Regions from separate parts of the Acinetobacter sp. 24-47-66 genome, predicted to be linked through region 2. Evidence: predicted binding sites of a transcription regulator. Region 2 holds the regulator's gene; the other holds the start of a gene.
The links. Region 2 encodes PhoB, which activates phosphate uptake and scavenging genes when phosphate is short. Its sites were predicted from a motif close to TGTCATNAANCTGTCATAA; they were not measured.
Positions count from the first base shown of each region.

Region 1: the regulator PhoB is predicted to act here: its motif matches at 8,343-8,361, upstream of AC1M84_RS03245 (inorganic phosphate transporter).

Region 1 covers NZ_JBWYIL010000002.1:193,054-209,539, forward strand. The annotation lists gene AC1M84_RS03220 (TonB-dependent receptor domain-containing protein) at 1-1,925, opposite strand, end outside; gene nfuA (Fe-S biogenesis protein NfuA) at 2,148-2,786, opposite strand; gene AC1M84_RS03230 (rhomboid family intramembrane serine protease) at 2,946-3,563, shown strand; gene AC1M84_RS03235 (ABC transporter substrate-binding protein) at 3,718-4,671, shown strand; gene AC1M84_RS03240 (hypothetical protein) at 4,831-6,372, shown strand; gene AC1M84_RS03245 (inorganic phosphate transporter) at 6,447-8,069, opposite strand; gene metH (methionine synthase) at 8,528-12,214, shown strand; gene AC1M84_RS03255 (hypothetical protein) at 12,577-13,275, shown strand; partial or broken gene AC1M84_RS03260 (PAAR domain-containing protein) at 13,300-13,587, shown strand; gene AC1M84_RS03265 (glycoside hydrolase family 19 protein) at 13,687-14,409, shown strand; gene AC1M84_RS03270 (hypothetical protein) at 14,420-14,872, shown strand; gene AC1M84_RS03275 (hypothetical protein) at 14,898-15,209, shown strand; partial or broken gene AC1M84_RS03280 (IS3 family transposase) at 15,211-16,430, opposite strand; AL1L pseudoknot at 16,039-16,155, opposite strand.
Region 2 covers NZ_JBWYIL010000003.1:166,751-183,236, reverse strand. The annotation lists gene aciT (ciprofloxacin tolerance protein AciT) at 375-689, shown strand; gene AC1M84_RS04770 (SCP-2 sterol transfer family protein) at 880-1,359, shown strand; gene dtd (D-aminoacyl-tRNA deacylase) at 1,452-1,892, opposite strand; gene AC1M84_RS04760 (catalase) at 2,126-3,640, shown strand; gene AC1M84_RS04755 (ankyrin repeat domain-containing protein) at 3,834-4,283, shown strand; gene pncB (nicotinate phosphoribosyltransferase) at 4,397-5,599, shown strand; gene AC1M84_RS04745 (sulfurtransferase) at 5,711-6,559, shown strand; gene asd (archaetidylserine decarboxylase) at 6,556-7,404, shown strand; gene phoR (phosphate regulon sensor histidine kinase PhoR) at 7,446-8,807, opposite strand; gene phoB (phosphate regulon transcriptional regulator PhoB) at 8,818-9,528, opposite strand; gene AC1M84_RS04725 (TetR/AcrR family transcriptional regulator) at 9,757-10,443, opposite strand; gene AC1M84_RS04720 (SDR family NAD(P)-dependent oxidoreductase) at 10,642-11,487, shown strand; gene AC1M84_RS04715 (MATE family efflux transporter) at 11,539-12,906, opposite strand; gene AC1M84_RS04710 (methionine aminotransferase) at 13,011-14,174, opposite strand; gene AC1M84_RS04705 (LysR family transcriptional regulator) at 14,330-15,202, opposite strand; gene AC1M84_RS04700 (2OG-Fe dioxygenase family protein) at 15,300-16,070, shown strand; gene AC1M84_RS04695 (LysE family translocator) at 16,074-16,486, shown strand, end outside.

The sequences.
Region 1 (16,486 bases), on a different contig from region 2:
AATGTATAAGAGTGTCTATATTTTAAGTAATCTGTGATGTTGTAATCTGTGGTCAGTTCAAGCCCTCTAATTTCGGCCTTATCAATGTTATAGTTGAGTGTATAACCATTTGCGTTATATGGCAGATTAGGGTTGGACTGATAAAAAGCACTACTATCAACGAAATCATTAATTTCAGATTGAGTGTAAGGCGGCTCACCGTCATTTTTTGGGGGAAGTCGACTACCATCTAAACGACCAGATCGAGTAATTTTATCGTTAAAGTCAGTTTGATAGACCATAAGACTTGCAGATAAACCCAATTCAGGATGAGTGAATGCAAAACCTGTTTCATACGTTAAACTGGTTTCTGGCTTTAAATTTGGGTTTGGCATAATTGCCCCGCCCATTGAGTTCAGCATGTAATCTGGAGAAGAATTACGTAAGCTCGGCGCTTTATAACCTGAGATTACCCCTCCTTTTAAAGTCACGTTGTCTGTAGCTTTATAAACTGCATATGCCTTTGGACTGAAATTATCACCAAAAAACTCATTTTCATCGAAACGACCGCTTAAGGTTAGTGCTAACTTATCACTGACATTCCAAGTATCTTCTGCAAAAATAGACCATTGATATCGATCCATTTTAGTGACTTTACCAGCCATCGCTGCATTTTGGTTACTTGTACCATCTTCAAGATTTTCTTTTAAATATCGCCCGCCAATGGTCAGGCTATGATCTTCGAAAAAGTACGTTCCTTGTGTATTGGCTGTGATAGTCTCAAATAAAATCCCCCCTGGATTTTGAACTTTACCCACAGTACGCCCTGTAATTGCATTATTTTTATCTTTATCATATTGCAAGTAAGAAGTAAGTTTTAGATTGTCGTAATCACCATCATGAGTAAGACTAAAATTATTTTTTTCTAATTCGGAGTAAGTCCCTGTATTCGGTACGACATCTGAACGATAGATTAGCTCACCATCATCATTACGATTATTCGTATTATATGCTGGATAATAATTTCCATTAGATAGAACGAAATCTTTACCATCAATATCAACTTTAGGACCCGTTACTGAAACATACTGGGTATAACTTTTACCTGGATTGTGTGTACGCTCTTGTTGAGTTCTTACATATTCAGCAGTGAGTGTGTTTTTTTCATCTGGTGTAAAAACAAACTTTGTACCTAGATTTGTTTTTTGAAAATCTGGTTCACTCTCACCTGTTTCGGCTGTATTTTTTTGTAATGAGCTTTCTTCAATTGTTTGAAGACCAGCCGTAACTTGGACTGAAAGAAGCTTATCAATTAATGGCGCATTTACATACAAGCTGGTATTGGTTGCGTCGTTGTTAACGTCATTCGATTTACCAGCTTTGATATATTCTGTTCGAATACTTGCAGTCAAACGATCTTGATGCTTTTTAGTAATGATATTAATTACACCACCCATTGCATCAGAACCATATAGAGAGGATGACGGGCCTCGAATCACTTCAATACGTTCAATCGATTCTATTGGCGGTAAGAAGTTTACTGATGCTCCTTGAACCCCCCCATTTGTTGTTAAAAGACTACCATCATTCATTGGACGTCCATCTACTAAAAATAGGGTATAAGCTGATCCCATACCCCGAATGGAGATCGTCTGGTTCGTTCCACCGCCTTGTACAAATACACCTGGAACATTTTTCAATGCATCAGTTACATCACTATAAGATTTTTTTTCTAATTCTTCGGCAGTAATCACTGAAATCGTAGCAGCAGCATCCGCTATATTTTGCTCATAACCACTCGCTGAAGTTACAACAATTGTTTTTAACTTAGTTGTATCTTGTTTTGCATTAGTATCTTGACCAATTTGCTCTTGTGCAAAACTTGAAACCGACATGGTGGTTAAGACAGCAAACGCTAACTTAGATTTTAAAAATGTCTTTTGCATTGTGTAATTACCAAAGAATGTGTGGAGAGATCTTGTTCGAATTGTGTCGCATTGTAACAAATGATAATCACTTTGCAATAGATTATGATAACTATTCTCATTTATAGTTTTGTTTTTACATTTCAATTTTATTGATATTACTCATTTTATTCAGTTTTCAAAAAAAAAAGCCCCCTTTTAATGGGAGCTTTTCAAATCTGCTTTTGTAAATTTAAAGGCGACTTATTTCATATAAGCGCCTTCAGATTGACTGTGGTCTGTTTGATCCACGACACGTTGTAACTCTGGAATATGCTGTTTTAGCGTAACTTCAACACCTTGTTTAAGTGTCACATCAATCGCTGAACACCCTTGACAGCCACCACCAAATTTCAAGACCGCTGTTAAACCATGCTCAGCATCTTCAACCACTTCAACCAATGCACAGTTTCCACCATGCCCTGCTAAACCAGGGTTAATTTCTGACTGTAATACATAGGTTATACGTTCTTCAATGGATGCATCTGGACCTACACGTGGCACTTTCGAGTTAGGTGCACGGAAAGTCAACTGACCACCAAAGCGATCTTTGTTGTAATCAATCACTGCATCCAATAAGTATGGGATTGATGGTGTATCAATATATGCAGCAAATTTTGGATATTCTTGTTTATAGTCGGTTGGAACGACTTCATCTGGTGCACTATATGCCATGCAGCATTCAGCACGTGGTGTACCCGGATGTTCTACGAAAACACGTACCGCGATACCAGGAGTATTTTGCTTCTCTAAAAGTTCAAACAAATACTCTTGCGCAGTTGGTGTAATTAATAAATTTGGAATTTCTTCAGCAACTGCAGTGCTGGTGTTCTCAGTCGACATAACAATTTTTCCTCAAGCTGAAGACTCTATTTTAACTGAAGATCGGGGGTAATATTTAAAATTCAACTAAATTTGTCAGAATTATTATATTAATAACAATTAAATTTAAAAAAATGGCATGATGAACAGAATTAAAGCAATTTATTCAATCTTATCCATATGCTTGATTTACCTTTTAATCATACTGTCACCATCGTTTTAATTACGGTTGCCGTTTCACTGGTTGCATTTTCCAATCAAAATATTATGAATCGTTTGATTTTTTGGCCTCCAGCCATGCAGAAAGGTCAATACGATCGATTTATCACGCATGGTTTTATACATGCAGATGGAACACATCTACTGTTCAATATGATCACACTCTTTTTCTTTGGAAGTGTACTTGAGAGTTTTTATCGACAATACTTATATGAACTCGGATTTGTTCTGTTCTATTTAGGCGGTTTAATCGCGGCAATTATTCCAAGCTATTTAAAACATAAAAATGATCACCGCTGGGCAAGTCTAGGGGCTTCTGGAGCAGTGTCAGCAGTCTTGTTTGCTTATATTTTATTTCAGCCATGGAAACTGATATTTGTCTTCTTTATTCCAGTTCCAGCCATTATTTTTGCCGTGCTTTATGTTGCTTATAGTATTTGGTCAGGTAAACGTGGAAACAGTAACATCAACCACAGCGCACATTTATGGGGTGCAGCCTACGGTGTCGTGGTTACAATATTGATTGAACCTCAAATTATTCCACATTTCTTCAGCAAGTTGCTTCAACTACCTTTTTAATTCTTAATCCTTGCGGAGGATTAAAACACTCCGCATAAATACCCTTCAATTCAAAGTAGATACTAGTAAGAAGATAAAAACACAAATTCAACAATGATAATGATTATCATTTATATATTCATGGTAAGCTTTTATCAAACCTCGAGGTATTGATATGACTTACATTAAACTTCCATTGGCACTCATTCTTTCATTCAGTGCCGTTGTTTCATATGCTCAACCTGTTCAATTCACTTATCAAGATCAAACTATTCAGCTGCAAAATACACCACAGAAGCTGGCTGTGTACGAATTATCCGCGTTGGATACACTGAATGCTTTAGGTATTCAGGCGTCGATCGTACCTGAAACTACTTTTGCTGGTGCTTTGAAAAAATTTAATGACAAACAATATTTAAAAGCTGGATCTTTATTTGAACCCAACCAAACCTTATTAAGAGAACAAAAGCCAGATCTCATCATTGTCGGCGGGCGTTCTGCCGCGAAATTAGATGAGGTCAAAAAAATTGCACCTGCAATCAACCTCTGGCCTGATACTCAAAACTTCAATCAAGACCTGAAAAATCGCACACTTTTTTTAGCAAAAATGTTTAATAAGGAACAACTCGCACAATCTAAATTAGATCATGTCTATGCCCTTCAAGCACAACTTAAACAACTCACTAAAGGCAAATCCGGCCTGATGCTTTTTGCCATGGGTGATAATTTTATACCGCATGCAAAGAATGAAAGATTTGGATTTACCTATGATATTTCTGGCTTAAAGTCAGTGGTGCCGACTGCAGCACCTCAAGCCTCAAGTGCTCGACCTGCTCCAAACTCACCAGAAGCTCTTGCTGCCGCGCAACGCAATTTAGAGCGTCTAGTACAAGCAATAAAACAAAATCCTGATTTCATCATTGTGTTAGACCGTGGTGCTGTAAACACGCAAAACTATGCTGCGAAACAACATATTCAATCACATCCATTACTCAAGAATAGTCAAGCAGTCAAAGAGAATCGTGTCATCTTTGTTGATGCCGATGCCTGGTATTTAACGGGCGCTGGCTTAGATAACACTGCATTTATGTTAGAAGAATTGATCAATGGTATAAAAAATACTAAATAATTGATTTTGTTTATAAAGGAAGTCTTCGGCTTCCTTTTTTTAGAAATATCTCGTAATAATTCAATCAATATCTGGTAATTAATGCCACCTAAATCATTAATTTTGTCAGGATAATGTAGGCATCCGCGAATTTATTCATTTTTTTTTGAGATTTTTTGCATGTCTAATCAACCTGATGGTTTACAATTTTCCTCTAACACGTCCTCTAAACCCAGCAGTTCAAAATCAGGCCAACGCATCATCAGTGCGGCATTACAACAGATTCAGCCAGAATACGCTGATGCAGTTATCAATGAAAAGAATTGGCGAAAATCCTATCCGATTCATTTTAAACGGTTGGTAGAATGTGGGCTCTCATCACCTGAAGCTGCGCTGCGCATCGCTCAAGATGGACTTCAACAAGCTTATGAAGAGTTTAGTTTTCAACGTGATCAACATACACAAGCATTGAATGAAGTGATGAAACTTAAATCAAAAGATTTAAATACCTACACACTTCAAGGAAACTCTACTGCTGAGCCGCAATGGTTTGTACCTTATCAGGGTAAAAATTTAGAAGGTCAAGCCCTACTCGACCAAATTCAACTTTGGTTAGACCGAGGTATTATAGAAGCATCACATGCTCAGGCACTACAAGCATGTGTGCAGCATCCAGAGTGGTTTGACCTTTCGGATCGAACAATGGTGCTGTTTGGTGCAGCTTCTGAAGCAGGGCCTTTACCTTGGCTGGCGAAATGGAAAGCCAATATCGTGGCGCTTGATTTAAATCATGAGCGAGTATGGACAAAGATTTTGAATACTGTTCTGCAAGGCAATGCGACCTTATACGCTCCAAGTGTCGAATCAATAGATTCATCTGCATCTATACGTGAAGCTGCAGAGCGTTTAGGCGTTAACTTATTAACAGATACCCCTGAGATTGCACATTGGCTCACCCAGTTTGATCAAGACTTAGATCTTGCCGCGATTGCGTATTTAGATGGCGAAAAGCACGTTCGTGTTTCTATGGCGATGGACGCCATTATGCAACATGTCAGCCAACAAAAATCCAATACCAGTTTGATGTATATGTGTACGCCCACTGACGTCTACGCTGTACCACAGGAAGTTATTCAAGGTGGATTAGATAAGTTTAAATCACGCTCTAAACTTGAAAATATTCTGTCCAAGAGTATTTCGACTGTCTCTCGTGATTATTTTTTCAAACAAAACGAAGAACGCTTATTCCAATGTCATGATAAACAGTATGGGATATGCGACTGTCTTGTGGTTGAACAAGGTCCAAATTATGCGTTGGCGAAAAGGATTCAACAATGGCGCGCTACGTTAGCACGGTCACAAGGTCAACGTGTCAGTATTAATATTGCTCCATCGACCACTACACATTCGGTAACCAAAAACCCATTATTAAAAGCTGCTTTCAATGGTGCCAATTTGTTTGATGTTGAAGCATTTGAACCCGCGACGACCAATGCGATTATGGCTGCGTTGTGGATTCATGATTTGAGAAACCCACAGTCGGTTGCCAATCCTGACATCGCCCTCAATCATCCATTAGACTTAATCATGCATGGTGCTAATCATGGTGGATTATGGCGTGTAGCATATCTCGCACGCACCGCCCTACCATTTGCCGCATTATATGGTTTTGCTGAAGAAAAACTCCCCTTCAAAAAACTTTTGTCTAAATTCCAAAAATAAGCGACATAAACAATTGATCATAAAAAAAGCGCTGATTGTTCAGCGCTTTTTTAGTCTTTAAGTATTGATTTCAATCAGGTGAACTGAAGGAACAACCAGAATAAACCACCTGACAAACAGATTGTTGCTGGCAGTGTGAAAATCCACGCTGATAAAATTGTGCGAACCATTTGGAAGTTTAAGCCCGACTTATTCGCAACCATCGTACCTGCTACAGCAGAGTTTAAAACGTGTGTTGTTGACACTGGCATACCAAAGCCATCAGCAGCAGCAATCGTTGACATTGCAACTAACTCTGCAGACATCCCCTGACCATAAGTCATGTGTTGTTTACCAATACGCTCACCAACGGTAACAACAATACGTTTCCAGCCTACCATCGTCCCTAGACCTAATGCCAATGCAGTCGCAACTTTCACCCATGTTGGAATGTATTGAAGGAATGAATCTAAGTTATCACGGTAGTTGTCCACTGTTTTTTCTTGCGCTTCAGTCATGGCAGGTAAAGCTTCTGCTTTATCTAAACGCTTGAATGCAGTCGTGCTGAGGTACATATCATTACGGAATTCAGCCACTTGATCTTCAGGAACATCTTTAATGGATGTGTAGCTTCCTACTTTTTCACCTAAATGATCCGTCAAGCTTGCCAAAGCTGGCACAACTTCAGGTGTGATTTCTTTGGTTTGGATATATGACGTGATAATTTGACGCGCTTTTTCATCTGGAATATCTTGGTGATTTGGATAAATCAAATCAGCAGTTTGAGCAGATAACTGACCAAACGTTTGGATATGTTGTTGATCTAGACTCTTGTTTAAAGAGTATGCCAATGGCACGATCCCGATCAGAATCAACATAATCAGCCCCATACCTTTTTGACCATCATTTGAGCCGTGTGCAAAACTTACACCGGTACACGTGAAAATCAAAATGGCACGAATAAGTGGCGGCGGCGGTTTATTCCCTTCTGGTGGTTGGAATAATTCCACTTGTTTCTTAAAGATTTTTTTAACCAATAAGAACAATACAGCCGCAAATGCAAAACCGATTAATGGTGAGAATAAAAGTGCTTTACCCACTTTCATCACCTGTTCCATGTCTACACCTGACGCACCATTACCTGCGTTTAAGATGTAGTTCATGATGCCCACACCTAAAATCGAACCGATCAGTGTATGAGAGCTAGAAGCAGGGATACCGAGGAACCAAGTTCCTAAGTTCCATACGATTGCGGCAATCAACATGGCAAAGACCATGGCAAAACCAGCACCTGAACCGACGTTCATAATCAATTCAACAGGCAATAGCGCGATAATACCGTAGGCAACTGCACCACTTGCGACCATTACGCCAAGGAAGTTACAGAAGCCTGCCCACATTACAGCGACAGGTGCAGATAAAGCATTGGTATAAATAACTGTTGCCACAGCATTGGCCGTGTCATGGAAACCGTTAACGAACTCGAAACCCAATGCGATAAACAATGCCGTGGCCAACATGATCACAGCATAAAGATTTAAAGCAGGCACATGAGATAAATCAGCAGCCAACTGAAAACCAATGTAAATCAAGGTTGAAACAATCAGTGTAAGGAACACTGGCATAAAGAATTTCGGCGTTGGCACGTGAACATTCGTCGACTGCATAGGCGTTGACGATTGTGCTGAATCTGAAACTGGAGTTTGATTAGAATTCATGCAAGCAGAGAAAGAGGATAAATATCCCCTCTATTGTTCAATTTAATTATTACAATTATATGACAAAGAGCTGTCATATAAGTCATCCAAATGACACTTATTTAAGAAAATTAAACTTTAAAAACTAATAATATTCAAAATTTAACAATAATAATCAGATAGTTAATACAAAACCCTCGTCTTTAATCTTTATTTCAATCGGTAATTAAATAGATGAAATAAAGATGACATCACTGTCACATTTGTTACAACGGCAATTATTATTACATTAGATTATGACAACATGATGAAATATAGACAGTTTCAGTTTTGATAGGTTGATCATCGTAGTCGATGGATGAAATTCATCCTTAATTTTTTGGGAATAGGTTCATAAATTTTTATTTATCAGAAAAGTGGACGTAACTCTGCTAAAATATTGCACCATTATTTGTGCAGATTTTTGTGAGAGTCATTTGATGTCTACCCTCGCCACCTTAAAAGCGCTTCTTGCCAAACGTATCCTGATTATTGATGGTGCAATGGGTACCATGATCCAACGCCACAAATTGGAAGAAGCTGATTACCGTGGTGAACGTTTTGAGGATTGGGCCTACGACCTTAAGGGTAATAACGACTTATTGGTTCTAACTCAGCCACAGATTATTCAAGGCATTCATGAAGCTTATCTTGAAGCTGGTGCAGATATTATTGAAACCAACTCGTTCAATGGAACGCGTGTTTCAATGTCTGACTACCATATGGAAGATTTGGTTCCTGAGATTAACCGTGAAGCAGCTCGAATTGCCAAAGAAGCATGTAAAAAATACTCAACACCTGAAAAGCCACGTTTTGTCGCAGGCGTATTAGGACCAACGTCACGTACCACTTCAATTTCACCAAATGTAAATGATCCGGCATTCCGTAACATCACCTTTGATGAGTTAAAAGTTAACTACATTGAAGCGACTAAGGCATTGATTGAAGGTGGTGCAGACATCATCTTGATTGAAACGGTCTTCGATACCCTAAATGCCAAAGCTGCGATCTTTGCAGTGAAAGAAGTGTTTAAAGAAATTGGTTACGAACTGCCAATTATGATTTCGGGCACCATTACCGATGCATCTGGCCGTACACTCACAGGTCAAACCGCAGAAGCATTCTGGAACTCAATGCGCCATGCAGAGCCTTTATCGATTGGCTTTAACTGTGCACTTGGTGCAGATGCGATGCGTCCACACGTCAAAACCGTGTCTGACGTTGCGGATACTTTTGTTTCAGCGCATCCTAACGCAGGCTTACCAAATGCCTTCGGTGGTTATGATGAAACTCCTGAAGAAACTGCAGCATTTATTAAAGAATTTGCTGAAAGTGGCTTAATTAACATTACGGGTGGTTGTTGTGGTACGACGCCGGATCATATTCGTGCGATTGCGCAAGCGGTTGAAGGTATTGCACCGCGTCAAATCCCTGAAATTGAACCTGCATGTCGTTTAAGTGGTTTAGAGCCATTCAACATCACCAAAGATTCATTATTCGTCAACGTCGGTGAACGTACCAACGTGACAGGTTCTAAAAAATTCCTTCGTTTAATTAAAGAAGGTAACTTCACCGAAGCTTTAGATGTGGCACGTCAACAAGTTGAAGCCGGTGCGCAAATCATCGACATCAACATGGATGAAGGGATGCTGGATTCGCAAGAAGCGATGGTGCATTTCCTGAATCTGATCGCGTCTGAGCCTGATATTTCACGTGTGCCAATCATGCTTGACTCTTCTAAATGGGAGATCATTGAAGCAGGTTTGAAATGCGTCCAAGGTAAAGCAGTTGTCAACTCAATCTCCTTAAAAGAAGGTTATGACGAGTTTGTCGAACGTGCTCGCCTCTGCCGTCAGTACGGTGCGGCAGTCATTGTCATGGCGTTTGATGAAAATGGTCAGGCGGATACTGCTGAACGTAAAAAAGAAATCTGTAAGCGTTCTTATGATGTCTTAGTCAACGAAGTGGGCTTCCCATCTGAAGATATTATTTTTGACCCGAACGTGTTTGCGGTCGCAACAGGTATTGAAGAACACAACAATTATGGTGTGGACTTCATTGAAGCAACCGGTTGGATTAAACAAAACCTTCCAAATGCGATGGTGTCAGGCGGGATCTCAAACGTATCGTTCTCATTCCGTGGTAATGAGCCTGTTCGTGAAGCGATCCATGCGGTGTTCTTGTATCACGGCATTCAACAAGGCTTAACCATGGGGATCGTCAACGCAGGTCAGCTTGCAATTTATGATGATATCGATGCTGAGCTAAAAAAAGCTGTTGAAGATGTGGTACTGAACCGTAACCAAGGCGTAAGCGGTCAAGAAGCGACTGAAAAATTGCTAGCTGTTGCGGAAAAATATCGTGGTCAAGCGGGTGCGCAAAAGGCTGAAGAAAACCTTGAATGGCGCAATGAACCTGTAGAAAAACGTCTTGAATACGCGTTAGTTAAAGGTATTACGACTTATATCGATGAAGATACTGAAGAAGCACGTTTAAAATCAGCTCGTCCACTTGATGTGATCGAAGGTCCACTCATGGCAGGGATGAACGTGGTGGGTGACCTGTTCGGTGCCGGCAAAATGTTCTTACCACAAGTGGTGAAATCTGCACGTGTGATGAAACAAGCCGTGGCTTGGTTGAACCCATTTATTGAAGCAGAAAAAACCCAAGGCGAAGCCAAAGGTAAAATCTTGCTTGCTACTGTTAAAGGCGACGTACACGACATCGGTAAAAACATCGTGGGTGTGGTACTTGGCTGTAACGGTTATGACATCGTTGACCTTGGCGTGATGGTACCGTGTGAGAAAATCTTACAAACAGCGATTGATGAAAAAGTTGACATCATCGGTTTATCAGGGTTGATTACACCGTCATTGGATGAAATGGTTTTTGTTGCCAAAGAAATGCAACGTAAAGGCTTTAACATTCCACTCATGATTGGTGGTGCGACCACGTCTAAAGCACATACCGCTGTGAAGATTGCACCGCAATATCACAATGATGGTGTGTACTACACTGCCGATGCATCTCGTGCAGTCGGTGTTGCAACCCAATTGCTTTCACCTGAAATGAAGCCTCAATTGGCAGCTGACTATGCTGCGGATTATGAAAAAATCCGTACGCGTCTTGCCAACAAACAACCGAAAGCAGCAAAACTTTCTTATGCTGAATCGGTTGAAAATGGTTTCAAGATTGACTTTGAAAAGCATGCACCTGTAAAACCAAACTTCATTGGTTCGCAAACATTCACCAACTATCCACTCGAAACTTTAGTTGAATACTTCGACTGGACACCGTTCTTTATTTCTTGGAGCTTGGCGGGTAAATACCCGAAAATCCTTGAAGATGAAGTCGTTGGCGAAGCTGCACGTGATTTGTTTGAACAAGCACAAGCGATGCTCAAAGACATCATCGAAAATAAACGTTTCGATGCGCGCGCTACTTTTAGTCTTTACCCTGCCAATCGTGTTGCAGCGGATACTGTTGCGGTAACGGATGAAAATGGCAATGTGACGCATACCTTTGAGCATATTCGTCAGCAGTCTGACAAAGTGACAGGCAAAGCGAATTTCTCACTAGCTGACTTTGTTGCACCGAAAGACGTGGCGCAAGATTATTTGGGTGGTTTCACTGTATCGATCTTTGGTGCGGAAGAACTTTCACAGGAATACAAAACTAAAGGTGATGACTATAACGCGATTATGGTTCAAGCCTTGGGTGACCGTTTTGCAGAAGCATTTGCAGAACACTTGCACCAACGTATTCGTAAAGAGTTCTGGGGCTACCAAGCGGATGAACAGTTAACGAATGAAGAGTTGATCAAAGAGAAGTATGTGGGTATTCGTCCTGCACCGGGCTACCCTGCTTGTCCTGAACATTCTGAAAAAGCGCCTTTGTTTGATTGGTTAGGTACGACTGATAAGATCGGTACTTATCTAACTTCTAGCTTTGCAATGTGGCCACCTTCATCAGTCAGCGGTTTCTACTATGCAAACCCTGAAACCGAATACTTTAACGTGGGCAAAATCTCTGGCGATCAGTTGGAAGATTATGCGAAGCGTAAAGGTTGGACCTTGGATGAGGCGAAACGTTGGTTAGCACCGAATTTGGATGACTCGGTGATCTAAACATGTTAAAAAAGTCCTTCTCTTGAAGGACTTTTTATTCCTTAAATTAACCCGAGTTCTGCTCAAATAATAAGATTATTCATTATTTGAATCATATAAAGAATATACTGTGATCTGATTACTCTAAAAATTTATAATGAAATTATATTCATCTTATTATTTTAACGAAAAATTTTTATTCGCAATTCAGGTTAAATTAGGTCTAATTAGTTATTCTTAATTTACAAATTAATTTATATAAATTACTTATGAAAAGTTATATTGTAATAATTCGTTAAGCTAATTTTTTTAATTATATTTTCTCTGTAAAATTTCATGATATTTAAAATATTTCAATAAAATTAATAAAAGAGACAGGTCGTATGTTGCATTGTGGTGGTGAAGGTCATCCTATTCACTATATTTCTGATTATAAAATGACAGTTCTCGCTCGTTATGATCAAGATGAACTTGGACGTACCGTAATTGAGACCTTTTGGGCAGGAGATCCTAACTTTAACGCTGGTCCAGTCGCTTTCCCATCTGCTTTAGATGCTGAAATTATCCGTCAAATCGAAAATAAGAATTTGAAACCTCATCAGAATAAGTGGGAGCGTTGGAATCTCTCCGCAATTGATCTCCCCCAAATGATGTCTGCTTTAGGTGGGACAGTCACAATAAACGTATTTAATGCGTATATCGCCTCTCAAGAAAATACTTTGGTCACTTCTGATGTCAGTTGTCCTCGTATGAGTTTAATTCCTACAAGTTTTAGTAATGTTGATACTTCTGAACCCAACCAACATATAACGATTCAATTTGGTGATTATATTTTTAAGGCTTTAAGAGAATATTGGAATGAAATTACATCAGATGAGTTTCTACGTTCTATTGAAGTCATCAACAATAAATCGGATAAAGAACTAGCAACCTTAGCGAAGCAAGCAATTAAAGCTATTTCGGTTGTTCCAATAGATCAAATCAAGTTTGGCATAAATGATCAACTTGCTTTGTTTTCTCCACCAAGTCGAATGTGGAAGTTTGCTGAACAAGGTGATTTTAACCAAGAGAAATTAAACTGATTGAATAAAAATAAAGGAAAATAAATGAAAGGTTTTGCGATTCATAATGCACCAACTGACCATGGTGGTCGGATTCCATCAACGCAGATGAGAAGTTCTCAAGAAGGAAATCTTTTTGTTCGTGCTGATGATGGTCATTTCTGCCCTAAATGTAAAGTTTGGTCAACCGTACAACCAAGCCATAATCATATAATTTTTGATGGTAAGCCTGTCGCTTATGTAGATGATATTTTAAGTTGTGGAGCGAGAATTTTACCTCAACAGTCTCATGTTGTTGGGGAAAGCGGTGGAGCTAATTTACGTTCTTCTAACACAATTTTTCAGCTAATTAACTCTTAACAAAACTTAAATAATAACTTAGTTCAAGAACAGAAAGAGAAAATAGAATGTTTCTGTAATAAAGATATAAGTATGGAGCTTTTTAAATTAATTTTACCATCAGATATTTTTAGTAAAGGACTTTTTTATAGATCTACATATCCCAAAATTAAAAATTTAGACATTCAAAAATTCTTAGACTTATTGAATGAAGCCATGAAAAAATTTGAAATTAATACCTGTTTGAGAAAGGCTCATTTCTTAGCTCAAATCTCATGTGAAGGAGATTTTTTTAGAACAACAGAAGAATATAAAAATAAAAATGGCTCTGTTCCATCACATTGGAATAACTATGAAGGTGGACATGAATATCATGGTCGTGGACTTATACAACTAACTCATAAAGCCAATTACATAAAGTATGGTAAAACAGTTGGAGTAACCTTTAATTTAAATAACATTCATTTAGTTGCTTCTGAGCCAGAACACGTAGTTAATTCTGCAGTTTGGTATTGGCTAAAAGGTTCTGCTTGGGGGAATGGAAATACGTATGCAGATAAAGATGACGTTCATTATGTTACTATGCTCGTTAATGGCGGTTTTAACCATTACTGTGATAGAAAGCGTAACCTGCTAAATTTAATAGAAAAAATACAGATAAAAGAACTCTGTGAGAAATCTAAACAGAGCGGTAAAACTATTGGTAATTATAGCTTTTCAACCAGTGCTTTAAGTAAAAGTAAAATTGGTCCTAAAATGTGGTCTAACTATCAAAAAAACCCAAGCTTAAAAAAATATATATCTTGTGAGTTATAAGGAAGTTCAAATGAAAAAAAACATTATAATTTCAACTATCTCTATACTTGCTTCTTGCGTCAGTCACGCAGATACAGCAATATCTTTACAAAGATTATCTAACTCAAATGAATGTCAAATTATAGATAAACTCGTAGTTTCTGATAACTTTGAAAAATTTGAAAGCTTTAGTATTCCAAATGAAGATTATTTAACAATTAAATTATCTGATAGCAGGAAGAATGCTTGTTATTCTTTTAAATATTTTCCTAATATCTCTCCACACTTAAATCTATCAGTTAAAAATAAGAAATTATTCGTTAATGAAATTGCTGGATCTACACTAAACGGAAATCAGGTTAAGACTACATATTCTATAAATTTTAAACAGAAAAAGTTAATTAAGCTTAAGTCTGAAATGATCACTTTTGACGTAGATGAAAAAGGAAATGTAATAAAGAGTATAAGTAGCTTACTAGAATAGAATTACTCACTTCTTGGAAAGAAGAATGAAATTTAAAACATTAATCCCAATATTTATTAGTTGTTCCGTTATAACTATAGGGTATGCTAAAACAAATAATTATTTGATTAGCAAAGACATTAAACCAAAATATAATCTTCAATTAAGTGGTTCATACCCACTAATAGCAGGAAACCAATTTAAAGAAGTTAATAGTTCTATTGTAAAATTTATTACAACTAATTTTGATAACGAAGATGATAACTATCCTACTGAAGTTAGTTTTGAAAAATTATATCAAAATAAAGATATATTGAGCTTGAACCGTACCGGGTTTATCGGAGAGATTTTTATTTAAGTTAGGCCACCTGACCTAACGGATTAACCTTATCATAGTACATTGCTTCAAACTCAAATGGCGATACATAACCTAGAGCACTATGTACACGCTTTTTATTGAACCAATCCACCCAGTTTAATGTCGCAAGTTGTACATCTACTAAACCTTGCCAATCTGCTTTTAGATATTCAATCACTTCTGTTTTGTATAAGCCATTCACCGTTTCAGCCAAAGCATTATCGTATGAATCACCAGTCGTACCAACTGATGCTCGTAAATTTGCTGCTTCTAAACGATTGGTATAGCGAATGGAAAGATATTGCACACCTCTATCGGAATGATGAATCACGTGCTTTGGCATGCCTCGATCATGTAATGCTTGCTCCAATGCATCGAGCACCATATCTGTATTCATTCGTGTAGATACTTTCCATCCAACAATGGCTCGTGAGAACACATCAATAATAAAGGCGGTATACACCCAGCCTGAATTGGTTCGAACATACGTGAAGTCAGCGACCCACAGTTGGTCAGGATGATCAGCAGTAAAATTGCGTTTCACCAAGTCAGGTGCACGCTTTTGATCATCTCGGCTACGAGTAGTTTGTTTATTCTTACCGCGCCAAACACCTTGTATGCCTAGATTTTGCATCAATCGAGCAACCGTACAGCGTGCAACAATATAGCCTTCACGTTTTAATTGTTGCCAGACTTTACGTACACCATATCGACCCGAACTTTCTTTCCAAATTCGTTTCACTTGTTCAGCATGATGCACGTCATGTAAATCGCGTTTTGAGCGCTTTTCTGGGTTCTCGGTCAGATCCAACTGTCGGTAATAGGTCGATGGTGAAATCGGTAAAATTTTACAGATTGCCTCAACACCATATAGGTCTTTATTGTTATGGATGAAATCCACCATTATTTGTGTGGGCGGTCGAGCTCCGCCTGGGCGAAAAAAGCAGCTGCTTTACGTAGAATTTCGTTAGCGCGTTGCAGTTCTTTATTTTCACGTTCCAGTTGTTTTATGCGTTCTTGATCTGAAAGATGCTGTACTTTAACTGGATTTTGTTGATCCAAATATTTTTGATGCCAAACACGCAGTGTTTCAGGGGTACAACCTATCTTGGGAGCAATAGCAGTGATTGCAGCCCAATTTGATGGTTAATCTTTTTCGGATTCAATAACAAGTTGAACCGCTCTTTCCTTGATTTCAGGGGTATAGTTTAATTTTTTCATCGGAGTAGTTTCTCAGAATGTTGAGTCTCCGACAAACCCGGTACGGTTCAGCTTTT
Region 2 (16,486 bases):
CTTTTTTTTATCTAAGTGAATCATTCTTAGACAAATTTTAATCAGCTAAGTTCAGACGAAAAAACAGATGGTCATCATCGAAAAAAAGATGTTTTTGACAAAAAATTACGAGGTATTTTTTTGTAATGACACGCCAAGTTTGACTGATTCTGACTCTATGAAAAATGTCTAATCTTAAAAAATGTAATGACAAAAGAATGTTGCGACAATATGTGTCGCTTACAAAAGCATCAGGTCTTTTTTTCTGAAAAAAACTCACCATAATGCTTTCATAAACGCCAACAAGACCATTGAAGAAAGTGAAGCGTTATTTAATTTGTTGTGAAACACCATTAGGCAGTATTTGAAACATCTAAATTTTGACGGAGATTTTTATGGTCACTTTAACTTTTGCAACGATACTCGGATTTGCTCTGATCGCTGTAGCATTGGCGGCCGTATTCTTTTCACCTTATCGTCATTGGCTAGGGTTTATGTTGGCGGGTATGGTCTTCTGGGGTTTACTTGAAGGTATTCGTTATAGTGTCCAACACGTCTTTGACATGTCTTTGGCATATAGTTATTTAACAGCGATTAGCTTAGCCATGGTGGCTTTAACGGCTTTCTTACTTCGCGAAGATAGTCGTGCGCAAAAGGCTTTAGAAAATCGTCGTTATATTGAACATACTCCTGTATATGAGGACGATTAAATCCTACTCATGACAAATGATATGTAGACCAAAACTGCGTGGTAACAATTTTATATTTAAAGGTGTATCAAAATGATATACCTTTTTTTTGCCTATACGTTTTGTTAAACAAAGCTGCATTTCCTTACTTATAAGATATGCTAGGATGAATCAATTATTTTTGATATTAAAAAAACGGACTTAAATTGTCATGAAACTATCTTCAATACCTGTTGTGAAATTACCTATCGTTGATGCAAGCACAGATCCACTAGACCTTTTGGTGTTAGGTTTGGCGTTGCGTATGAAACAATTGTCACGTACGAGTCCAAAATTTATTGAGTTAATTCATGATCGTCAGTTCCGTATTCAAATAGGTACAGATCTAGGTGTTGCACGTCAGATTTTAGTCAACAATGGTCAGATTGATTCTGTTTCAGGTGATGCAGAGAAAGCAGATTTCGTACTTCAGTTTGCTGATAGCGAGCAAGGTGTTAAAACCCTGTTGAAAGGTGATCCAACTGCATTCATGACGGGTATGCAAAATGGCAGTATTAAAATGGAAGGTGATTTCAGCTTATTGGTATGGTTTAACCAAGTCGCTAAATTAATTCCACCAAAAATTCCTAAACCTGTAAAAGAAAAAATACAATTTGCTCGTCAATTTATTAAAGAAAAGACAGGTAAGTAATACAGCACCTAAATACGGACTTTTCTCGTTTTGATTCTAGAGATGAGTATTGAAATGCAAGAAAAAAAGCCCTCATCAGAGGGCTTTTCTAGTCATTCAACTTCAAGATTGAAGGTTACCGGACCATCATTGATGAGATGCACTTTCATATCCGCTGCAAAGATTCCGGTTTGTACATGTTCAAACTGAGATTTTGCGTATTCAACTAACTGTTCATACAGTTCTTTTGCTTCGAGAGGCGGCATTGCAGGGCCGAAGTCAGGACGCAAACCTTTTTGGGTTTGTGCCATCAGGGTAAATTGCGAGACTAATAATAATCCGCCTCCGACTTGGCTAAGATTCCAACCCATTTTTCCTTGGTCATCATCAAAAAAACGGTATTTTAAAATCTTATCGATGAGCTTCTTACCTTTTTCAAAGTTATCTTCTTTGCCAATACCAATAAAAACTAAAATCCCTTTTTCGATTTGACCAGTAATCTCACCATCCACAACGACTTTCGCTTCAAGGACGCGTTGGAGTAAAGCACGCATAATTCAACCAAGTTTGATGTTTTTTAATTCAAATGAATTGTATCAAATTGGAAAAAAGAAAAGGGATAAAGTCGTCATCTATCCTAATAAGTCATTGATAAAAAAATAATTAATCGGAGTATATACTTTTAATCTAATAAAGCGATTGAAATAATAAAAATTAACCTTTTTACCAATTTTGTTAAAGAAGGTAATTTACGCGTGCAGGAAAGGTAAATTTGAGAGAGAAAACGATGTTTAAGCGTTCAATGTTGGTTGCAATGCTTGCAACTGCGACAGCAGCATCAGCTGCACCATTAACAAAAGATAACGGCGCACCAGTGGGTGATAACCAAAACTCAATCACTGCAGGTCCAAATGGTTCTGTATTATTACAAGATGTACAGTTGATTCAAAAACTTCAACGTTTCGGTCGTGAGCGTATCCCCGAGCGTGTTGTACACGCACGTGGTACGGGAGCTTATGGTGAATTCGTTGCAACTAAAGATTTATCAGATCTTACTATTGCTTCACTTTTCAAAGCAGGTACGAAAACTCCAGTATTCTTACGCTTCTCTACAGTAATTCATGGTAAGCATTCTCCAGAAACTTTACGTGACCCACATGGCTTCGCAATTAAGTTTTATACTCAAGAAGGTAACTGGGATTTAGTTGGTAACCAAACGCCTGTATTCTTCATTCGTGATGCGATCAAGTTCCCAGACTTCATCCACGCAATGAAACCAAGCCCAATTGACAACGTTCAAGACGCTAATCGCGTATTTGACTTCTTGTCTAGCCAGCCATGGGCAACAAATATGTTGACTTATGTATATGGTAACCAAGGTGTTCCTACGAGCTACCGTGAACAAGACGGTTTCGGTGTACATGCATTTAAATTGTACAACGACAAAGGCGAATATAAATACGTTAAATTTAACTTCCGTTCTAAGCAAGGTGTTAAAGGTCTAAACGTTAAAGAAGCTGCTGAATTACAAGGTAAAGACTTCAACCACTTAACGAATGATCTTTATAAGAACATCAATGCGGGCAATTTCCCGAAATGGGATCTTTATATCCAAGTGTTGGATCCTAAAGATTTGAATAGCTTCGATTTCGATCCACTTGATCCAACTAAAATCTGGCCTACTGATTTAGTACCAGAAACAAAAGTGGGTACTTTGACATTAAATCGTATGCCGAAGAATTTCTTCCAAGAAACGGAACAAGTTGCTTTAGCACCAGGTAATTTAGTACCAGGTATCGAGCCATCAGAAGACCGCTTACTTCAAGGTCGTATCTTCTCTTACTCTGATACACAAATGTACCGTTTGGGTGCAAATCACCAGCAAATTCCAGTAAACCGCCCATTGGTAAATGTGAACAACAATAACCAAGATGGTTATATGAATGTTGGTGCAACTTCATCTAACGTGAACTATGAACCAAGCCGTATGGAGCCAAAACCATCTACAGCGAAAGCTCGTGCTGTTGAAACTCCACTTTCTGGTACGGTTCAGCAACGTGGTGTGAAGGAGCAAAACTTTAAGCAAGCGGGTGATTTATACCGTTCATACTCTGCTAAAGAGAAATCTGACCTCATTATGAACTTAGCAGCTGATCTTGGTAACGTAAAAGATTCAGAAACTAAACACATCATGTTGTCTTATTTCTATAAAGCAGATGCGGATTACGGCACACGTATGACTAAAGCTGTAAACGGTAACTTAGCGACTGTTAAAGCGAAAGCGGCAGCTTTAAAAGACTAATCAAGATTAGTCCTTGGATTGGTGATTAGGGTCTAAGGTGTCACCTCAAAAAAGTCCTGTAAAACTCAATTCCTTTCCTGCAACCCTAGGGGAGTTTTACAGGCATTCGTTATCGAATTTAAACTCAGGTGAGGGAAGAATGAAAAATATTGTATATAGTTTATTAATCGCTTTACTGAGTTTAAGTTCAGTAATGCTTCACGCTCAAACGACGTCTGTCAGTAGCTCACAACAATCAGATCAGAAAGAAGTGATTGACTTATTTTTTGCAGCAGCGAAAACAGGAAACAAAGAAGTTATTCATGAATTTTTGAAACATGGTTTTCCAGTCAATATTAAAAACCATGCTGGTTTTACACCATTAATGATGGCGACCTACTATGGTCATCAAGATATTGTAACGACTCTATTGGAAAACGGCGCAGACCGCTGTGCTCGTGATAATAAGGGTAATACAGCTTTGATGGGTGCTATCTTTAAGCTTGAATGGTCAATTGCCAAACAATTACGCCAGGTCGATTGTGATGCTCAAGCAAAACAGACAGGACACAAGACCACAGAAGAATTCGCAAAAGTTATTGGGCAAGATAAAGCATTGAAAGCTTTGACTGAGTCATATAGTCAAGACAATGCAAAAGAATAATCAGTTTAAGTTTTAGTAATTAGTCGAATAATCTTCGACAATTACTAAAACGAGCTATGAATCGCAACAAAATGTGCTTTAATGCAATAAGTTGCTAAAAACTGAAAAATAATATGTCTGCCATTATTCAATCCTTACTTGATACTGACTTGTATAAATTCACGATGCTACAAGTGGTATTACATCAATTTCCTCAAACGGATAGTGTCTATCAATTTCGTTGTCGTAACCTTGAAGATACAGCCTATCCACTCGTGGATATATTAGAGGAACTGAACGAACAGTTAGATTTACTGTGTCAGCTCAAATTTAAAGAAGATGAATTACAATATTTAAGAAGTTTACGCTTTATTAAAAGTGATTTTGTAGACTATTTAGAATTATTCCAACTTAAGCGCCGCTTTATTAAAGCCAGTATCGATGATCAAGGTCGTTTAGATATTCGTATCGAAGGACCTATGGTTCAAGCAATGATGTTTGAAATTTTTGTGCTTGCAATCGTCAATGAACTCTATTTTCGTCGTATTCGCGATGAGCAGGTATTGGCAGAAGGAGAGCGCCGTCTTAAAGCTAAAATTGAATTGTTGAAACACTATGAAAGTAGTCAACAACCCAATGATCCACCATTCCTTGTTTCCGATTTTGGAACACGCCGTCGCTATAGTTTTGACTGGCAGAAACATGTGGTGGAAGAGTTTAATAAGGCTGCACCACATATTTTTCGTGGCACAAGTAATGTTTTATTGGCAAAGCAGTTGGGTATTACACCCATTGGTACGATGGCGCATGAATTTTTACAAGCTTTCCAAGCACTTGATGTTCGCTTACGTGATTTCCAAAAAGCTGCACTTGAAACTTGGGTGCAGGAATATCGCGGAGATTTAGGCATTGCACTGACAGATGTTGTTGGTATGGATGCATTCCTAAGAGACTTTGATTTGTATTTTGCCAAATTGTTTGATGGTCTACGACATGACAGTGGTGATCCATATGAGTGGGGCGATAAAGCCTACGCACATTATAAAAAATTAAAAATTGACAGCAAAACTAAAATGCTCACTTTCAGTGATGGTCTAAACTTAGAGAAGGCATGGGATTTGCATCAATATTTTAAAGATCGTTTCCAAGTCAGTTTCGGGATTGGTACTAACCTCACCAATGATATGGGACAAACTGCTTTGAATATTGTTTTAAAGTTAGTCGAATGCAATGGTCAATCGGTAGCTAAACTCTCTGATAGTCCAGGAAAAACGATGACTGATAATGATACCTTCCTCGCATATTTGCGTCAGGTATTTGATGTTGAGTCTCCTTAATCATAATTTCCCTTTTCTGATTTTTTGCTAATACCATGCAAAAAATCAGAATAATTTTGAAAAAGTCTTGTGCTAAGATTTGAACAAGGCCAATAGAACTATTCAATAAATATGACCACTAACGCTTTTGATTTCGGTCTGCTCATTGAAGCAGAACAACTTGTTCCTCATTTAGGAAGTGAAAAGTTACGTATTGTTGATTTGACCCGAAGTTCGGTCTATGAGCAATTACATATTCCGCATGCTATACATCTGAAGCCAAAATTTTTAGTGCGCCAAGAGGAACAAACTACGGGTTTATTGCCTGATGATGAAGGGCTTCAGCAGCTAGTCCAGATATTAAACATATCACCTGAGCATCATGTCGTGGTCTATGATGATGAAGGTGGGGCATGGGCTGGTCGATTGATCTGGAATCTACACTGTATGGGTTTTTATAACACCAGTTTATTAAATGGTGGTATTCATGCATGGTTAGGCGCCAACTATCCTACTTCTTCAGAAGTTGAAGAGGTTCAGCCAGTCACATGTCTTTTTCAAGTTAAGACATCCAATGTTGATCAACACCGTATTGATTATTCAACTTTAATAAAAAAAATTGAAAATAAAACTTGCCAAGTATGGGACTGCCGAACGGCTGAGGAGTATACCGGGCAACGTCTCGCGGCACGTCGTGGTGGACATATTCCAACGGCTAGACATTTTGAGTGGAGTACTGCACTTAATCGTCAAAATCATTTAAAATTGCACCCCTTAGAACGCACGCAACAACGTTTAGAACAATTGGGCTTTCAATTTGATCAGCCAGTCGTCGTATATTGTCAGTCTCATCACCGTTCAGGTTTAGCTTACATTATTGGTCGATTACTGGGTTGGGATATCCAAGCTTATGATGGTGCGTGGAGCGAGTGGGGCAACCGCCTCGACAGTCCAATCATTACTGGAGAGTCACCTGAGTGAGTCTGACAAATTTAAAAAAGAAACTATTTATTCAAGCGCAGCAAATCGTCCCGCAACAAAAACTCAGCCGTTTGGTGGGTAAAGTCGCAGCTAGTGAAAACCCAGTATTAAAGAATGTTGTCATTCAAGCATTTAAAGCAAAATATGGCATTGATATGTCAATTGCTGAGCAACAAAATGCCTTGAAATTTAAATCCTTTAATGAGTTTTTCACTCGCTCTTTGAAAACAGGCGTTCGTTCAATTGATCCTAATCCTAAAAGTGTCGTGTCACCTGCAGACGGTGCAATTTCACAATTAGGTAAAATCAATGAGGGCGATATTTTTCAGGCAAAAGGTCAAAGCTTTTCAGTTGAAAAGTTAATTGGTGATCCTCAATTGGCAGCACCATTCAAAAATGGTGAATTTGCAACAGTGTACTTATCACCGCGTGATTATCATCGTGTGCATATGCCTTATTCTGGTACATTGACTGAAACTTTATATATTCCAGGTGAATTATTTTCAGTCAACCAAACTACAGCTGAAAATATTCCGGGTTTGTTTGCACGTAATGAACGAATGGTATGTTTATTCGATACTGATATTGGTCGTATGGCTGTTGTTTTAGTTGGCGCAATGATTGTTGCTGGAATTGAAACTGTTGCGACAGGTAAAGTAAAACCAACAGGTCGCTTAGAGCTGAACCATCATGCGATGAAACTTGAAAAAGGTGATGAGCTCGGACGTTTTTATTTGGGTTCAACGGCTGTAGTTTTGTTTGAGAAAGATAAAATGCAATGGGACCAAGCATTTAAGGCGAACTCAACTGTAGTAATGGGTGAAGCGTTGGGTCATCTTATTTGAGTATATCTTTTGAATAAGAAAAGCGCCTAAGGCGCTTTTTTTTATTCGTGCATTTTATACAAGCGTTCTTTGGGAAACACGGCAATAAATGTAGAGCCTTCGTTTTCTTTCGACTCGATTTCAATATGTGCGCCATGTTGCATAAGTACGTGCTTAACGATGGCAAGGCCTAAACCAGTACCACCTGTTTGACGACTGCGTGCACTATCCACACGATAAAAACGCTCAGTTAAACGCGGTAAGTGTTTTGGATCAATTCCAATACCAGTATCCTGAACAGAAAAATAGCCACGTTCTCCATCATCATGCCAGCCGATGGTGATGGTGCCACCTTTCGGGGTGTACTTTATGGCATTGGTAATTAAGTTGCTAAATGCACTCGCCAATTCCATATCTGAACCAATTAAGTCACAGTGGCTGTCTATATCAAGGTTAAGTGTATGACCATAATCAATATTGTAAGCTTGCGCATCATCAAACAGATGGTTCATTAAACTTGGCATTTCGATAATTTGATTTTTCGCAATTTGTTTTTCATTTTCTAAACGAGACAAAAGCAAAAGATCATTGACCAATGCATTCATGCGTTTAGTTTGCGATTGCATTTGTTCAAAGGCACGTTTCCAACGCGGATTGATATCTTCTTGATCTGTGAATGTTTCGATATACCCACTTAACACTGTGAGTGGTGTTCTTAATTCATGTGAAATATTGTCAACAAAATCTGAACGCATTTGCTCGAGATTTTTCATACGCGTAATGTCGTGCGCAACTAAGAGGCGACTTTCATTGCCAAAGCGAGTCAGTTTGATTTGCGCGTACTTATTATCATGGTTCACCAATTTAATTTTTACACCATCTGGTGCTTGATGGGTATTATGAAAATATTCAATAAAATCTGGCTGGCGAATAATCGTGAGCAGGTTGCGGCCACGATCAACAGCTTGAATGCCAAATAACTTTTCCGCAGCAGGATTCCACCATTCGATTTGATGGGAATCATCCGTAAGAATAATCGCTTCTGATAAAGCCACGAGAGAAGATTGAGTTCGATCGATCAGTCCAACCATTTCAGACTGAACAATACGTTCTTGGCGTTGAGCCCGATATACATTGAACAGTAATGCCCCCCAGATTCCATTTAAATTTGGTGGTACATCGTAAGGACGATTCGAAATCCAATCATTGACTAAATATAATGAGCGTAATTGGATACCAAAAAATATGAGACAGGCAATGCCTAAGCATATCCAAAGATAGCCAATCCCTAACCCGATACAGCCCGCAATAATCAGTAGAAATACCAGTAAACGTAAGTCTTGCTTGGCAAAAGTCCATAAACTGCTATATAGAAACTTTTGATGTTCACGTGCCAATTCTGGGACGGGGTAGGGTTCGTACATAAAATCTAAATTAACCTAAAGCAACATCAGCTCGTGTTGAAAAACGATAGCCAGTACCACGCACAGTTTGAACATAACGGTCTGCACCATAAGGTTCGAGCACCTTACGTAAGCGACGGATATGGACGTCGATGGTTCTGTCTTCAATATACACATTTCCACCCCATACCTGATCAAGTAATTGAGCACGGGTATAGGCACGTTCTGGATGAGTCATAAAGAATGCCAATAGACGATATTCTGTTGGCCCCATATCAAGAATATTTTGATTATAGCTGACACGTTGGCTTACTGGGTCAAGAATTAAGCCATTTGCATCAATGGTTTTTTCGCCATTTAACGCATTTGCACGTCTTAACACCGCTTTAATACGGGATACCAACTCACGTGTTGAAAATGGTTTCGTCATATAGTCATCTGCTCCAGCATCAAGACCTTGAACTTTATGGTCTTCTTCGCCACGCGCAGTCAACATAATGACTGGAATTTCGGAAAGTGTTTCATCACGCTTAAGGCGACGACACAAATCTACGCCACTCACGCCACCCGGTAACATCCAGTCGAGTAGGATAAGCGCTGGACGTTGATCAACAATCATTTGATGTGCTTGTTTCGCATCTTCTGCTTCCAAGCATTGAAAGCCTGCCATATCTAAAGAAGTATGGATCATTTCCCGAATTGGGAGCTCGTCGTCGACAATTAAAATGTAGTCATCTTTCACAACGCAATATCCTATGATGAACGGTGAACCGTTTTATATTTATGACAGGCTTATTACAAAGATTAATTATGACAGTATCATTGCAAGATGGAAATCGAAGTTAAATATAGCAATGTTTTGTGACAATTAGGCTGATATTTTGGCTCATTGATATTTATTAATTTGAAATTAAATCAATATCTTAAATTTACTTACGATTTGTCACAATTTCTTCATCTTAATTTGATGCTACTTTTTCATTAGATCATTCAATAGGGCGAGAAAAACGGTTTTACATGCCTGAACGACCTCAGCACGTGGAAGTTTAAAACCACCTACTACCCAGCGAACAGCAACTTGAGTGACATAGCCATTTAGACCAGTTGCAATCAAGGAGATCTCTTTTTCAGTGAGATGGGTATGTGGCATCATTAATGTGACAAAGGCATGAATCATTCGGTCGAAACGGCCCATTGTTTCTTGAATGGTTGCATGATTATGAAGTTCTTGGACGAGCATTGCATCAATATAAATAATCCGAGCGGTACGCGGATCATCTTCTAAAAAACTAAAGAACGCATTTAGACCTGCATCAATCATGTTTAGAGGCTCAGGAGAGGCTTTCATAATAGCTTGCATTAATGTTTGTTGAAGCTTCTCAATCAGTTCTAAAAAGATCGTTTGGAATAAGTTTTCACTTTTCTTAAAAGATTCATAAAAGTAACGTTCAGTTAATTTCGCTTGTGTGCAAATATCTTTAACGGTTACTGAGAAAAAACCATGAGTTCCATATGCTTCAATACCCGCTTCAATAAGTTTCTCACGGCGTGCTTGTTTGCGTTCAGTTAAGGACATCCCTTTAAATTGACGCTCTTTTGCGGGAGGCTTTTCAATCGCTTGCTCGTGTTCTGATGGAGTGAGGTTCTCTGGGTTCATAGCAATTCGAGTCTTTTTATAAAAGTGTTATGCTGCGGTCAGTATAGAGTACTGATCAGCTAAAGATACTAAATTGGCCTATAGTAACAATAAAAATGGTCGATAGTTACATTGACAATAATAATTGTCAAAATTATAGTGAACATGAATGACCCAGATCAACGCTGTGGTGCATAAAAATCAAAAAAAGGATTCACAATGAAAAATTTTAAAAACAAAGTGGCTGCAATCACAGGTGCAGGTTCTGGTATTGGTCAACAACTTGCGGTGTTACTGGCTAAGCAAGGTTGTCATTTGTCTTTAAGTGACGTAAATGAAAAGGGCTTAGCAGAAACAGTTGAACTGACGAAGAATGCAAATGTACGAGTCACAACCAAAAAAGTAGATGTTGCGAATCGTGACGAAGTTAAAGCATGGGCGGCTGAAACTGTACAGAATCATGGTTCAGTGAACATGATTTTCAACAATGCTGGGGTGGCATTGGGTTCGACCGTTGAAGGTGCAACATACGAAGAGTTGGAATGGATTGTTAATATTAACTTCTGGGGTGTCGTATACGGCACCAAAGAATTCTTACCATATATTAAGAAAACAGGTGATGGACACATTATCAACATTTCAAGTTTATTCGGTTTAACTGCGCAACCAACTCAGTCTGCTTATAATGCAACTAAATTTGCTGTACGTGGTTTCACTGAATCTCTTCGTCAAGAGCTAGATATTGAAAATGTGGGTGTGAGCGCGCTTTGCGTACATCCAGGTGGCATTCGTACCAATATTGCGAAAGCTGCAAAAATGAATGACAGTTTAAAATCTTTGGGCATGAATCCACAGAAATCTGCACAGACATTTGATAAATTATTACGTTGTCCACCTGAAGAAGCAGCGCGTCAAATTCTAGAAGCAGTGCAAAAAGATCGCCGTCGTTTACTGATTGGTAACGATGCGAAAGTGATTGATTTAATGCAACGTGTGATGCCAACGGGCTATCAAAAAGTGACTGCATTTGCGACTAAAATGAGTAAACGTTTCGATTCTAAATAATCGTTAAAAAAACCCGCGTCATGCGGGTTTTTTATTTTCTTGATTTCTAATTTAAATCAGTACTTGAACAGTTTTCTTTTTCCAAACAAATTGATAATACAAACCTTGCATCACACATAAGCAAACGAAGGCCAAAGCATAAGCGTACCAGATTCCCGCCAGCCCCCACCATGCGCTAAATAGATAAGCTGCTGGGAGTTCTATACAGAGTATGGCTACAATATTGATGATCATTGGCATAGTCACAGTGCCACTTGCACGCATAATTGAGGCGAAAATAGCACTCGCGCCAAAAAATAAAATTGACCACAGCACAATAAACAATAATTGTTGCCCGAGTATCACGACTTTTTCATCTGTAATAAATAATGCCATGAGATATTTTGAGAACAAATAAGCCAAGATTACGAGCCCGCCTGTAAAGACAAAATTCATGCCCAGTGCTGTTTTAGTTACACGTGATAAAGAATCCGCTTTACCTGCACCAATCGCTTGAGCCCCAAAAATAGAAGCGGCAATTGCGATAGACAGAGCAGGGAATTGGATATAGTTCAAAACCTGATTGACTGCGCCATAAGCAGCTGTTGCTTCTGAACCATAGCGATTGACCAAGCCGACAATGACTAAACCTGCCACAGAAGTCGTGACCATTTGAATGCCAGTAGGAACGCCAAGCCTGAGAATAATTTTGCTTAGTTCAGGATTGTGGCGTACATGTTTACACATTGCTAAATCTGGACGTAATGGATGATTTTTTTTATTTAAATAAACGTACAGAAAAATAAGCACGGCCAGATAACCCACAATCGTGGCGATGGCAGGTGCAATGATACCCAATTGAGGAAATCCAAAATATCCAGCGATGAGAACAGGGGTAATAAAGAGCCCAATTAAACTGGTCATTCCCAAAGCGATGAGAGGTGTAATGCTATCACCGACACCACGTAAGATAGAGGTATAAATAATATAAATAAAAAGGAGTGGGCTACCTGCTAACATCCATTGAACATAAGGCAAAGATAAATGCATGACACTTGGGTCTGTGCCCAAGGCCTCAAGAATGTGGCGTGCAGATAGAACACCTAAAATGGCAATAATCGTCCCGCCGATCAATGTCATAAAAATAGTAGAGCCGACAACCGCTCTTACTTTTTCTAAATTTTGTGCTCCCCACGCTTGACCAACCAATACCGTCGAGCCAGCCGAAAGCCCAATTACGAAAGCCAAGAGACAGAACAAAATAGGGAAGAAGACGGAAACAGCAGCAATTGCTTGGACGCCCATCATTTGCCCGACGAAGATCGTATTAATTGTGCCTGATAAATTTTGCAGGATATTGGTTGCAATCAGCGGAACTAAAAAAACTAAAAAAACTTTCCAGAAACCAGGTTCATCAATCGGCCGTAAGGTTCTCGCCATATATAAGTCTTATCCATTATTGTTTTCTATATCAACGGATTGACCTTAACACCTTATCATTCAAATTGCTTTAGTAATAAAGTAATCCGTCTCGTCTCTTTTCGTTATTGTGATTGAACCTTCGTTAAAATTTCTCCTGCAAGATGCAAGGTTTCCTCTCGTTTTGCAAAACAGACCCGAACGAGCTTCAGATCTTGAGGTGGCTGTTGATAAAACACTGATATAGGAATCGCTACCAGTTTGTGTTGTTCTGCAAGATATTGGCACATTTCTATATCTGTGAGCTCAGGTCTTAGTGTACTGAAATCTAAGTTTTGAAAATAAGTTCCTGGTGACGGCAGATATTGAAATTTTGAATGTTGAATTCCATGGATGAATAAGTCACGTTTAGCTTGATAAAAATTGGGGAGATCTAAAATATGTTCAGGATGTTGTTCGATGAATTGATTAAGCGCGACTTGAATCGGATGGACACCACAGAAATTGGCAAATTGATAAATTTGACGAAATACTTTCATCAGTGCCTGAGGTGCAACGCAATATCCAGTTTTCCAACCAGTAACATGAAACGTTTTTCCGAATGAACCAATCACAAAACTACGATCTCGAAGTTCAGGAAAACTAAGCGCAGAATAATGTTGTTGACCATCAAACACTAAATGTTCATAGACCTCGTCAGAAAGTACACAAATGTTTTTATCCTGAATCAACTCGATCAGTTGTTGCCAATCTTGCTTGGACCAAATTGCACCTGAGGGATTATGTGGTGTATTTACAATGATTAATCGCGTTCGTTCATTTATTCGATCTTTCACCACATTCCAGTCAACATGGAAGTCTGGATGTACCAAGTTGATATGGATCGCTTGCGCCCCAGCGAGTTTCACTGCAGGTGCATAACTGTCATAAGCAGGATCGAAAATAATTACTTCATCTCCAGCATTTACAACAGCTTGAATCGCACACAAAATTGCAGTCGTTGCACCAGGTGTAATGGTAATTTCGCTGATCGGGTCTAAATGGACTTGGTCTCGTTGGCAGAATTGGGCTGCAATTTTTTGTCTTAAACTCAGCAGACCGTCACCAGGTGGATATTGGTTATAGCCTTGTTGTGTGGCTTGAGCTAAAGCTGCAATTAATTCAGGAGGAGGTGGAAAATCAGGAAAACCTTGAGAAAGATTTAACGCGTTCAACTTTTGGGCGAGTGCTGACATCACGCTAAAAATAGTGACACCTAAGTCTGGTAATTTAGATTCAATTTTAATCATGCTGGATAGTAATATTTAGCCCGTTTCTTCGTAGTTTAGCAGTTGAAATGCCTGCACTAAATACAAATATCTGCGACATATTCGTTTTAATTTTCATAAGATTCTAATGATCTTCAATTAAGTTTAAAACCTTAGATGATCTATGTGATCTCATGTTAAAAATGATTGATCTGACTTTGCTTCATTTCATTTTTTAACCAATTTAAAAAAATAATCTTCCGAGGATCTTCAATAAATCTAGTATGGGACAGTAGATAATAGGCAGAACCATCCTGAAGAATTGGTGTTATTTTTTTTACAGACTTGAGCTCTAATTCTTTTTCAATCATGTAGATAGAAATGATCGTCTTTCCTAAGCCAGCCAAGCAGCCTTCTAAGCATAAGTAAAAATGCTCTAATTCTATTTTGGAATGTTTCTTCAGAATATCTTTGAGTTCATCCAATTGGTGTAATTTTTTTGAAAAATAAGGGCGTGATTTAGAAATTAACAATTCTTTGGTTTTAGGGTGGTGAGATGCTTGGACTGCCACAATATATTCATCGCCAATTTTCTCACTAAACAGATGCGATCCCCATTCAAAATCATTTCTTCGTATTGCGATATCGATATTATCTTTTTCAAAGTCGACTACACCACCACCTGTGAGCAAAACCACTTCAAAATCATGTCCAAGTTTTTTAAATTCAACAAGTCGTGGAATTAACCACTTCATCGAAATGGTTGGTTCACAGGACAGTACCAATTGTTTGTTTTCAGTTTTATTTTGAGTTAGTCCAATTAAACAATCATCCAATTGATTGAAAATATTCTGAGCGCAATGAAAAAGAGTTTCTCCTTCTTTGGTGAGTATCAAGGTTTTATTTCGTCGTTCAAATAATGTGATATTTAATATTTCTTCGAGATTGTAAATTTGCTTACTGACGGCACTTTGCGTAACAAATAATTTCTTTGCTGCAATCGTGACACTGCTGTATTTAGCGACAAAATAAAAAAACTTCAGTGAATTCAAAGATATTTTTTCTATCATTCCAAAAACTCATATATTTTTAGTCGATTTTATTGATTTTATTTTTTTAACTTTTGTTCAAAATGAAGATTACCAAAAGCAAAATAAAGCTAATACAATGGAAAATATATTAAAATTCAGTCCATTTAACAAGCAGCATCTCCATGAATACACATATTCAAAAGAGATAATCAAAAAGGGTTATGCGTTTATTGATTTAAATACATTCCAAGAAATACAGAAAAATAATAATTTTCACGATGTTAATGAGCAAGATGTCAGTGATTTTATAGACAGTTGGAACGCTCTAGATTTAGATCAATTTATGTCGGATAAAGGTAAATATCGAACAAGAAAACATGCAACTTTTACTATTAATGATAAGCATAAAATTTTACTGAAAAATTCTTATATTCCTCATTTTCAGACGATTGAATACAACACTTTGAATGGTGGAATTGCGAGATATTTTTCAGAGATTGATAAAAATACAATTGAAAATCCAATTTTTAGAAATTTACTACAATTCGCATATCTCACCTTTTCAGAAATTGAAACTGAAAATTGGTTTATCGAAGCGCATCAATTTCGCATTGAAGCAAAATTTAACGATAGTGGTAAGCCAACCCCTGAGGGGATACATCGAGATGGGGTGGATTTCGTTTTAATGGCCATGATCAACCGTCAAAATGTTCAGGGTGGAATGACCCGAATTTATGACTTAAATAAGAATTTGAAAGCAGAATTTATGCTTGAAAATTTTTTAGATATCGCACTTGTGGATGATCATCAGGTCTATCACAGCGTAACGGAAATCAAAGTCAATGATTTTACGTTGGGTGATATTGGATTAAGAGATGTATTAGTGATCACGTTTAAAAAGGCATAATGAATGGGTGAGTTTATAGCAGTTATTCTCATCACCATACTCGCTGTTGTGAGTCCTGGTGCTGATTTCGCTATCGTGACAAAAAACAGTTACTTATATGGTAGAAGGATAGGTGTTCTCACTTCACTGGGAATTTCTATAGGTGTGTTGATTCATGTGACTTATACGCTCATTGCTGTCGCATTTGTCATGGCGTATACACCTCAAATTCTAAATATTGTGAAGTATATTGGAGCCATCTATCTCATCTATATCGGTTATAAAACTTTTGTACAAAGTCCGGTTGTCGAGACGTCATCAACTGCTGCAATTAATCCTTTTCAAGCAGTGAAATATGGCTTTTTCACCAATGCACTTAATCCTAAAACGACTTTATTTGTGATTAGTACATACACTCAGATCATCAGTGTGAGTAC